DNA from 2 places in the Sporosarcina sp. Y1009 genome. Region 1 is predicted to be linked to the other one. Evidence: riboswitches for the same ligand, from Rfam matches in the RefSeq annotation. Region 1 holds a riboswitch; the other holds the start of a gene.
What was found. A riboswitch is a leader RNA that binds a small molecule or an ion and turns the genes downstream of it on or off. The one in region 1 is predicted to bind S-adenosylmethionine.
Positions count from the first base shown of each region.

Region 2: linked by a shared signal. The riboswitch ahead of AC25Y1_RS01655 (hypothetical protein) and the one ahead of AC25Y1_RS18905 (5-methyltetrahydropteroyltriglutamate--homocysteine S-methyltransferase) in region 1 are both predicted to bind S-adenosylmethionine.

Region 1 covers NZ_JBYHFO010000027.1:15,724-19,427, reverse strand. The annotation lists gene AC25Y1_RS18910 (helix-turn-helix domain-containing protein) at 141-1,415, shown strand; SAM riboswitch class I at 1,532-1,630, shown strand; gene AC25Y1_RS18905 (5-methyltetrahydropteroyltriglutamate--homocysteine S-methyltransferase) at 1,738-2,847, shown strand; gene AC25Y1_RS18900 (flavin reductase family protein) at 3,011-3,466, shown strand; gene AC25Y1_RS18895 (4-hydroxyphenylacetate 3-hydroxylase N-terminal domain-containing protein) at 3,609-3,704, shown strand, end outside.
Region 2 covers NZ_JBYHFO010000001.1:316,702-320,405, forward strand. The annotation lists gene AC25Y1_RS01635 (serine hydrolase domain-containing protein) at 1-331, opposite strand, end outside; gene AC25Y1_RS01640 (hypothetical protein) at 378-554, opposite strand; gene AC25Y1_RS01645 (hypothetical protein) at 631-1,002, opposite strand; gene AC25Y1_RS01650 (hypothetical protein) at 1,445-1,693, shown strand; gene AC25Y1_RS01655 (hypothetical protein) at 1,819-2,115, opposite strand; SAM riboswitch class I at 2,191-2,290, opposite strand; gene AC25Y1_RS01660 (DUF2726 domain-containing protein) at 2,410-3,231, opposite strand; gene AC25Y1_RS01665 (vWA domain-containing protein) at 3,549-3,704, opposite strand, start outside.

The sequences.
Region 1 (3,704 bases):
AATTAGCTTCTAATTGTGTTTAATATATTAAACACAATGATACATGAAAAATAGTTATAATTCAATATATTAAACAACTGAGTTCGTTTAATTGAACGTGATATACTCATAATAAGAGAAAGTTGGAGAGGGGGAGCTAGATGAAGCATGTTGGAGAAAACATAAAACGAATTCGAACGATGAAAAAAATGACGATTTCAGACTTGGCAAATGAGCATGTCTCCCGGGGAATGATTAGCTTAATTGAAAATGGAAAAACCCGGCCTTCGATAGAAAGATTGCATTATATTGCGGTTCAGTTAGATGTAGACATAGCAGATCTTGTCGAAGAGATATCAAAAGAAGAACTTCGAGACAAAATAAATACGGCAACCGAATTATTTGCTAATGATGACGTTTTAGCGGCGACAAACTTATTACAACCATTGCTTATGAAGATGGATCAAAGTTATGAGGCGGCTAGGGTTTATGAATTATACGCGAAATCTCTATACGCTTTATATGTTCAGTCCAATGAGGAATACTTAAAGAACGTAGATAGCAACTGGGAATTGTATACCGAGAAAGCGATGGCTTTATACACAGAATTACAAATGGAATGGCGTGTCGTTAGGTTATGGGCATTTCTTGCGAATATTGAATTTGCAAACGCAAACTATAGGGAAACAATTGAGATTCTAGATAAGGGGCTTGATAAATTAATAACTGAAGATAGCTTGGAAACGAGAGCGATTTATATCGAGCTACTGGCTGGGAAAGTTTGGTCGTATACGGCATTAGGTGATATGAAAGCAGCCCATGAATTACTAGATACAGCTATTGGATTTTCCCGAAAGAGTCTTATTTTAACGGATTATTATGGCTTCTTGAATATAAAGACCTGGCTTCTTTATGATGCACATCATTATGAAGAAGCACGAAAATATGTTGCTGATGCGACGTCATTTATTAACCTAATGCAGCATGAGTATTTATTCATTGAACATGAATTGGCGAAAGTCTTATACGAGGAGTTTTTTGAGAATAAGTATGAGCATGCGATTGAAATGGCGGATGAATATGAACGCTATGTGTTGAACGAATCGTCTTTAAGTGAACCTGAAAAAGAGGGCTTGCTAGTTTTTGTAAGGGATTTGAAAGCGCGAAGTTTAACAAGATTAGGTCATTATGAGAAGGCACTTGATTTGTTTAATTCCAATACAATCGAAGTAAATGAATTTGTGGAAATATCTCCATTAGACGTAGCGATTAGAGAAATTACAAAAAGTTACAAAGCGATTTGCTATTTCCATCTTGAAGATGTCGTGAAAGCCCAACAACTTGCGAAGTATGCCGTCGAGAAATTACACAAAATGCCATACTCGTCATACTTTCACTTCGCTCGCGAAGTGTTGGCGGATGTGTCTAGGGAATGAGTTAAAGCCTTAAAGTGAACAGTTGATTTACTGCTAACAATAATAATATTCAAAATACCCTTGACATTCGATAAAAGCATGTGTAAAGTGTATATCAATAACTAAATAGTGAAACTTTCTTATCCAGAGAGGTGGAGGGACTGGCCCTTTGAAGCCTCAGCAACAGACATTTATGTACTGTGCTAATTCCAGTAGCGTAAGCTTGGAGATGAGAAGAGTGAACAGCGATAAAATGCCAACCTCTTCTTATTCAATGAAGAGGTTTTTCTTATTCTAGTTATTAATATAATTGGAAAGAAGGAATGGCAAAATGACAAAAACACTGACAGAGACATTGACAAAAGCACCATTTAAGGCGGATCATGTAGGGAGTTTACTACGTCCGGAAATCCTACACAATGCACGGAAAAAGTTTCAAGCGGGTGAGATTACAGCTGAACAACTGCGTGAAGTAGAAACGACTGAAATTAAAAGAGTTGTCGATAAGCAGATTGAAATTGGTTTAGAATTAGTAACTGATGGGGAGTTTAGACGTAGATTTTGGCATACAGATTTTCTAGAGCAGTTAAACGGGATAGAAGGATATGTTCCAGATATAGGGTATGTTTTTAGTGGTGATGAAGAAACAGAAAGATATAATGTCCGTAACATCGGGAAGGTTTCATTCAATCCTGACCATCCACATGTGAAAGACTTTATAGAATTCAATGAAATCGTTGCTGGACGCGCTGTTGCCAAACAAACAATACCAAGTCCGAACCAATTATTTAATATCGGCATTAGAGATGAAACCATCTATCCCGATATTGAAGAATATGCTAAAGATGTTATTCAAGCTTACCGCGATGCTTTCAAAGCATTCTATGATGCAGGTGTCCGTTATTTACAATTAGATGATGTGTATATTGCAGGGCTTTCTTCGCCGGATATTCCTTTTAACGATGGCGAATACTCGAGAGAATATTTGATTGATTTGGCTCTCCGTGTAGCAAATGCCGTATTGGAAGGAAAACCAGAAGATCTAGTCGTTTCAACACATTTATGTCGTGGAAACTACCGCTCTAACTGGGCGTTTGAAGGAAGCTATGATCTAATTGCGCCAACACTACTTGCAAAAGAAAATGTGGATGGCTTCTTCTTGGAATATGACGATGAACGTTCAGGAGACTTTAAACCACTTGAGCATATTCCAAATGGCGGTGCGCAAGTTGTGCTAGGTGTTGTCACATCGAAAAATGGAGAGCTTGAAGACAAAGAGCTGATCAAATCTCGAATACAAGAAGCATCTAAACATGTTCCGCTTGAACAATTATGTTTAAGCCCACAATGCGGTTTTGCTTCAACGCATCATGGAAATAACCTGACAGAAGAGCAGCAATGGGAAAAGTTGAAGTTTATTGTTGACATTTCGAAGGAAATTTGGGAAAAGTAACGTTTAAAAAGTTTAAAGCAAAAGCGCATCCTTGTCGTGTACAAGTGATGTGCTTTTTTGTGCATTCGGGAGGAATAAAGATTAGGGACAAGTGAATAGACTTTTAGAAGAAGCAAATAAAAATCACAGCAATATACCATTACACTATTTGGAGGAGATGTAGTTGGATAGCAAAGAATTAAGAAACTGCTTTGGCCACTTCGCAACAGGCGTAACAGTCGTCACATGTGATACAAGCGATGGCCAACATGGGTTTACCGCAAACTCATTTACTTCAGTCTCACTGGACCCACCCTTACTACTCGTATCTGTAGATCGAAAAACAAAAGCATTTCAGTTTTTAAAAAACAACCATTTTACAATAAATATTTTAAAAGAAACGCAGCAGGATACTGCGATGCATTTCGCTGGAAGACCCCTTGACAATGAACCTTTTAGCTGGGAAAAAGGGACGTGCTGCCACCGCCTTCAAGATTCACTCGCCTATTTAGAGTGCGAGCCTTGGGCAGAATATGACGGCGGAGATCATGTTTTATATGTCGGGAAAGTGATTGATTTTCATTACACCGAAGGCAATCCACTAAGTTATTTCAAAGGGAAATTTATCAGGGATTCATAACTAAACGCCTATTTATGAATAATCCTCACTTCCCCTAAATACAATGGGGTATGGACAACTCTTCAATTCATTCTAATCCCAAGCATATTGGGGTTTAGAGCTGTTTGGAATGATCGATGCCATTAAAAGGAGGAAAGCGATAATGAAAGTAGATGAAGAAAAAAAGACAACGATTCCATTGACTGGACAAGAGTACTTGGAAAGTCTAAAAGATGGGCGGGAAATTTGGCTCCACGGG
Region 2 (3,704 bases), on a different contig from region 1:
CAAGCTTGCCTGCCTCTACTAGTTGTAAAACACTGATCCATATCAACACTTTAGAGACTGATGCCCATTCAAAAACAGTATCTTCATTAACAAGAACCTGTTCTTCTATATTTGCATAACCTTTCATCTTATAAATGACTTCATCCTGGTCAATCACAATCGTTGCTAATCCAGCAACATCTTCCTCATGTTCTACCAAGTAATCTTCTAACTTTCCTTCTAAAACTGCCTGTTCAGTAGCAGTAGTTAACGCTGGATTATAGCCAATTAAGATCCAAATGAGTAGAAAACAAATGAACGTCTTAAAAAGCTTTTGATTGTGATGTCTCACTGTGTTGCAGACTCCTTTCTATCAATTCAAGTTCAATATACTTTTTTCATCTCCCGGTATCTTTCTTGCCAGTCTTAGCCGTAAATGTAGTCATCGCAACAATGAAAACAGGCAATAAACTCCATAAAAAGAATCCCCACTGACGCGTAATTAAAGATAATACAAAGAAGAAAACAAGTACTACAATTGCAATTAAAACAGAAGTCTTTTGAGATTTAGTCATATTTCTCCTCCTCCTATTACATCATTACTCAACCATCATCTTGGTAACAATCACACAATCGCTGATTAACGATTTACTATTGTTCTATTATGCTTCTCAGTTCACTAGTTTGCTCTTTAGAAAGAGCAAAGTAACTATTTGAATTGTCATTATATAAAATTAAACTGCCGTCGCCCTGATAAAAAACATAAAACCACATTTCAGCAACGCCTTCCTTTTGACGATCAAGCAAAAAAAAGGTCTCTGGTTCACTATCTATGTCTTTTGGTTCTTCAATCTCCCTAACATTCCTAATGATTTCTCTCAAAGCTTCAATTGATTTCGAGTCCTTAATCTCCTTATCAAATTTTATTCCTTCAGTTCCATTCTCATTATAAGGAGTGCCCACCCGAATCACTTCAGATGCTGAACACCCTGAAAATATGGCAGACAAAAATAAAATCAACACTATCCAGGTAAACTTTTTGATTTAAATTATCTCCCTTCTCAGTTAAAGGTACAATTCTTTTCACCAGCATTGCGCATAGCGAGGTTGAACAATATTTTAGTAATTGATTGGGCCATTTGTTGAATACAGTTCTCTTTAAAGACCATTCAAACTATTACAACTAGTATAACACTTACGATAAAATATACGTATGGCTTTATACTTTAATTATCGATTAATGTTGAAAGCGAACTAAATAAAATCGGAAAACCGTTTATATAATCTTACGCGACTAAGTAAATCAATAATCTCTCTCTTTACCTACAGAATAATTTAGAAGACTAACATATAGTAACTATAAATGTTATAATTACTACACTAGATTGACTGTTTGGAATATATAGTTTTGTCAATCACTCTATAGCATATATGTTGCGACTGCAGATTTAAGGAGGTGATTAAAATGAAACGTAAAACGCTGTATGGATTAGGCATGGGCGTCATCCTCTCCGTCATCGGGCTAGTTATTGGATTATTCGTTGGTATGAATATAGGTGGTAACCATTTTGCAGATTTTGAATTTATGGGTGGGCGTGGTTATGAAGCTGTCGGATACTTAGGGGCTATAATCGGTGCTACAATTGGAATGTTGCTCGGGGTTTTGTTGGGTATTCGACTTTCAAGTAGAAAAGAAAAAATAAAAGCATTATAAGTGATGTCTTTCCTATTACAGAATATCAAAAGCCTAATTCCTCGCCGAAAATAGGCAAGAAGTAGGCTTTTTAAAAATTTCATATTTGGTAAATCCTGTAGCAAACAAAAAAGATGAGCCTATACTTATATGCAATCGTAATTACTTATACTTTCACGACTTCCAAATACATGAGCCGATAAAACACGCTTTCTCTCAGCAACCACGCCAGTCAAACGGTCAATCTCCACCTGCAGCAATTCAATTTCCGCCAACTCTTCTTGAATTTCTGCTCTCGAGATTGTTTCACCAAGTTCGTAGTATTCGATTTCCTGCTGAAGTTTTGAGATTTCTTGATGTCTTTTCATGGCACTCGCAACACCAGTTGCTTTTTGTCTTTTCAATCGTTCGCGTTCCGCATATAGCTGTTGTAAATTTGTCATCGTAATCCCTCCTGAAATTTTTTCTAAACAAAAAATTCTTCCCAGACGAGAGAAGAGTTTACATACAAAAATTTCTCCTCATCATTCAGGTTTCCCTGTTGGATGTAGCACCTTACCAGCGGGCAGGTTGCTGAGACTTCGTCGGGCCAATTCCCTCCATCTCTCTCAATAAGTTAAGAGTTTATTATTTAGTTAGTGATAGTATACCATAACTTGAGTTATCAGTCACTTTGAATTTCGGACGATTGTTCAGCAACGGTCATCATTTATGTTAGGTGTAACAGATACCTTCCTTTACTTACTTGAATTCGAAGGTTGGGCCAGTTCAAACAAATTCAAAAAACGGAAAACCGTTTCTTCAATTTGCTCTTCTGTTTCAGTGTAAGGTATGTCTATAATAGGTAAACCTATTTTCCAACAATAATTACGTTTAATTCTATCACGTTGTTTACGCTTTCGATATCCCTTATAGCCTCCAAAATAAGCATTCCTTATTGGCTTGTAATGTTGGATACCATTATATTCTATTGCAAATAATGGTTGGTTATTTTGACAAACCAAAAAATCTAAACGCAGGTCTTGCTCATGACCGAAAGTTGTTAAATGTACTTCTTTAATGAATTCAATTTTATTTTTCACTAGTAGCTTTGTGATGAATTTTACTCCGTTAGATTCTTTAATTTTATGTTCACACTTAGGGCATGTTTCGCCTCTTTTCACCTTAATAGGCTGAGTACGCCATTCATGACCATAACAACATAAATGCAAACCCTTTGTTCGCATCGCTTTATATGGCCCAATAAATGTAATCTCTTTTCGATGCTCTTCTAAATATGTTATGTATTTTTGATGATGAGGAGAAACTTTTTCATTTAAATCCGTTCTCCAAACATTGGATCCCCAAATGTACTTTCCCTTGCCATTTTCAGTATCAACAATATACGATTTTATTAACTTTTCACCTAACTCCTTTTGAAGAGACTCGATATAGGCTTGGAATTGTTCTAGACTTGCTGGCGCTTGTGATTTCTTTTTATAAAAGTGGATGCAACCAAATTGATCTTTTACTATAAAAATAATTTTCCCCTGAAATTGTATCTTAGACACTCCTCTCATTAAAAGTGCCAGTCAATTAAACAGGTAACTGGCACTTTCAGCATGCTTCTGTTAGTGAAAGGTACTTGAAATCCACTTTAAACTCCTTTCTTCAAGAAAAGAACCTTTTTATTGAAGACATTTCTTATTGAAACCGTTCTAACTATTACAACTAGCATAACATTTATAATTGAAATTGAATTAAAATACATAGAAGATAATGTATAGAATTTTCTTAAGTTATTATTTTTAAAGTTAGATCTTCACGATAACCTCTTATCAAATCTGTTGCTACGATTAAAAAAATAAGCACCACCCGAAGACAGTGCCCATTAATCTTATATATCAAACGCTGTAAAACTTCCAGCCTCGTTAAAGTCTGTGACCTGTACTACCTTATCTGAAAACGGCGCGACCGTGTTAGTCTCATTTCCTATGACTAAGGAGAGTACTTTAAAATCTTTTTCACTTTTCTTCTGATTGAATCCTTCTAG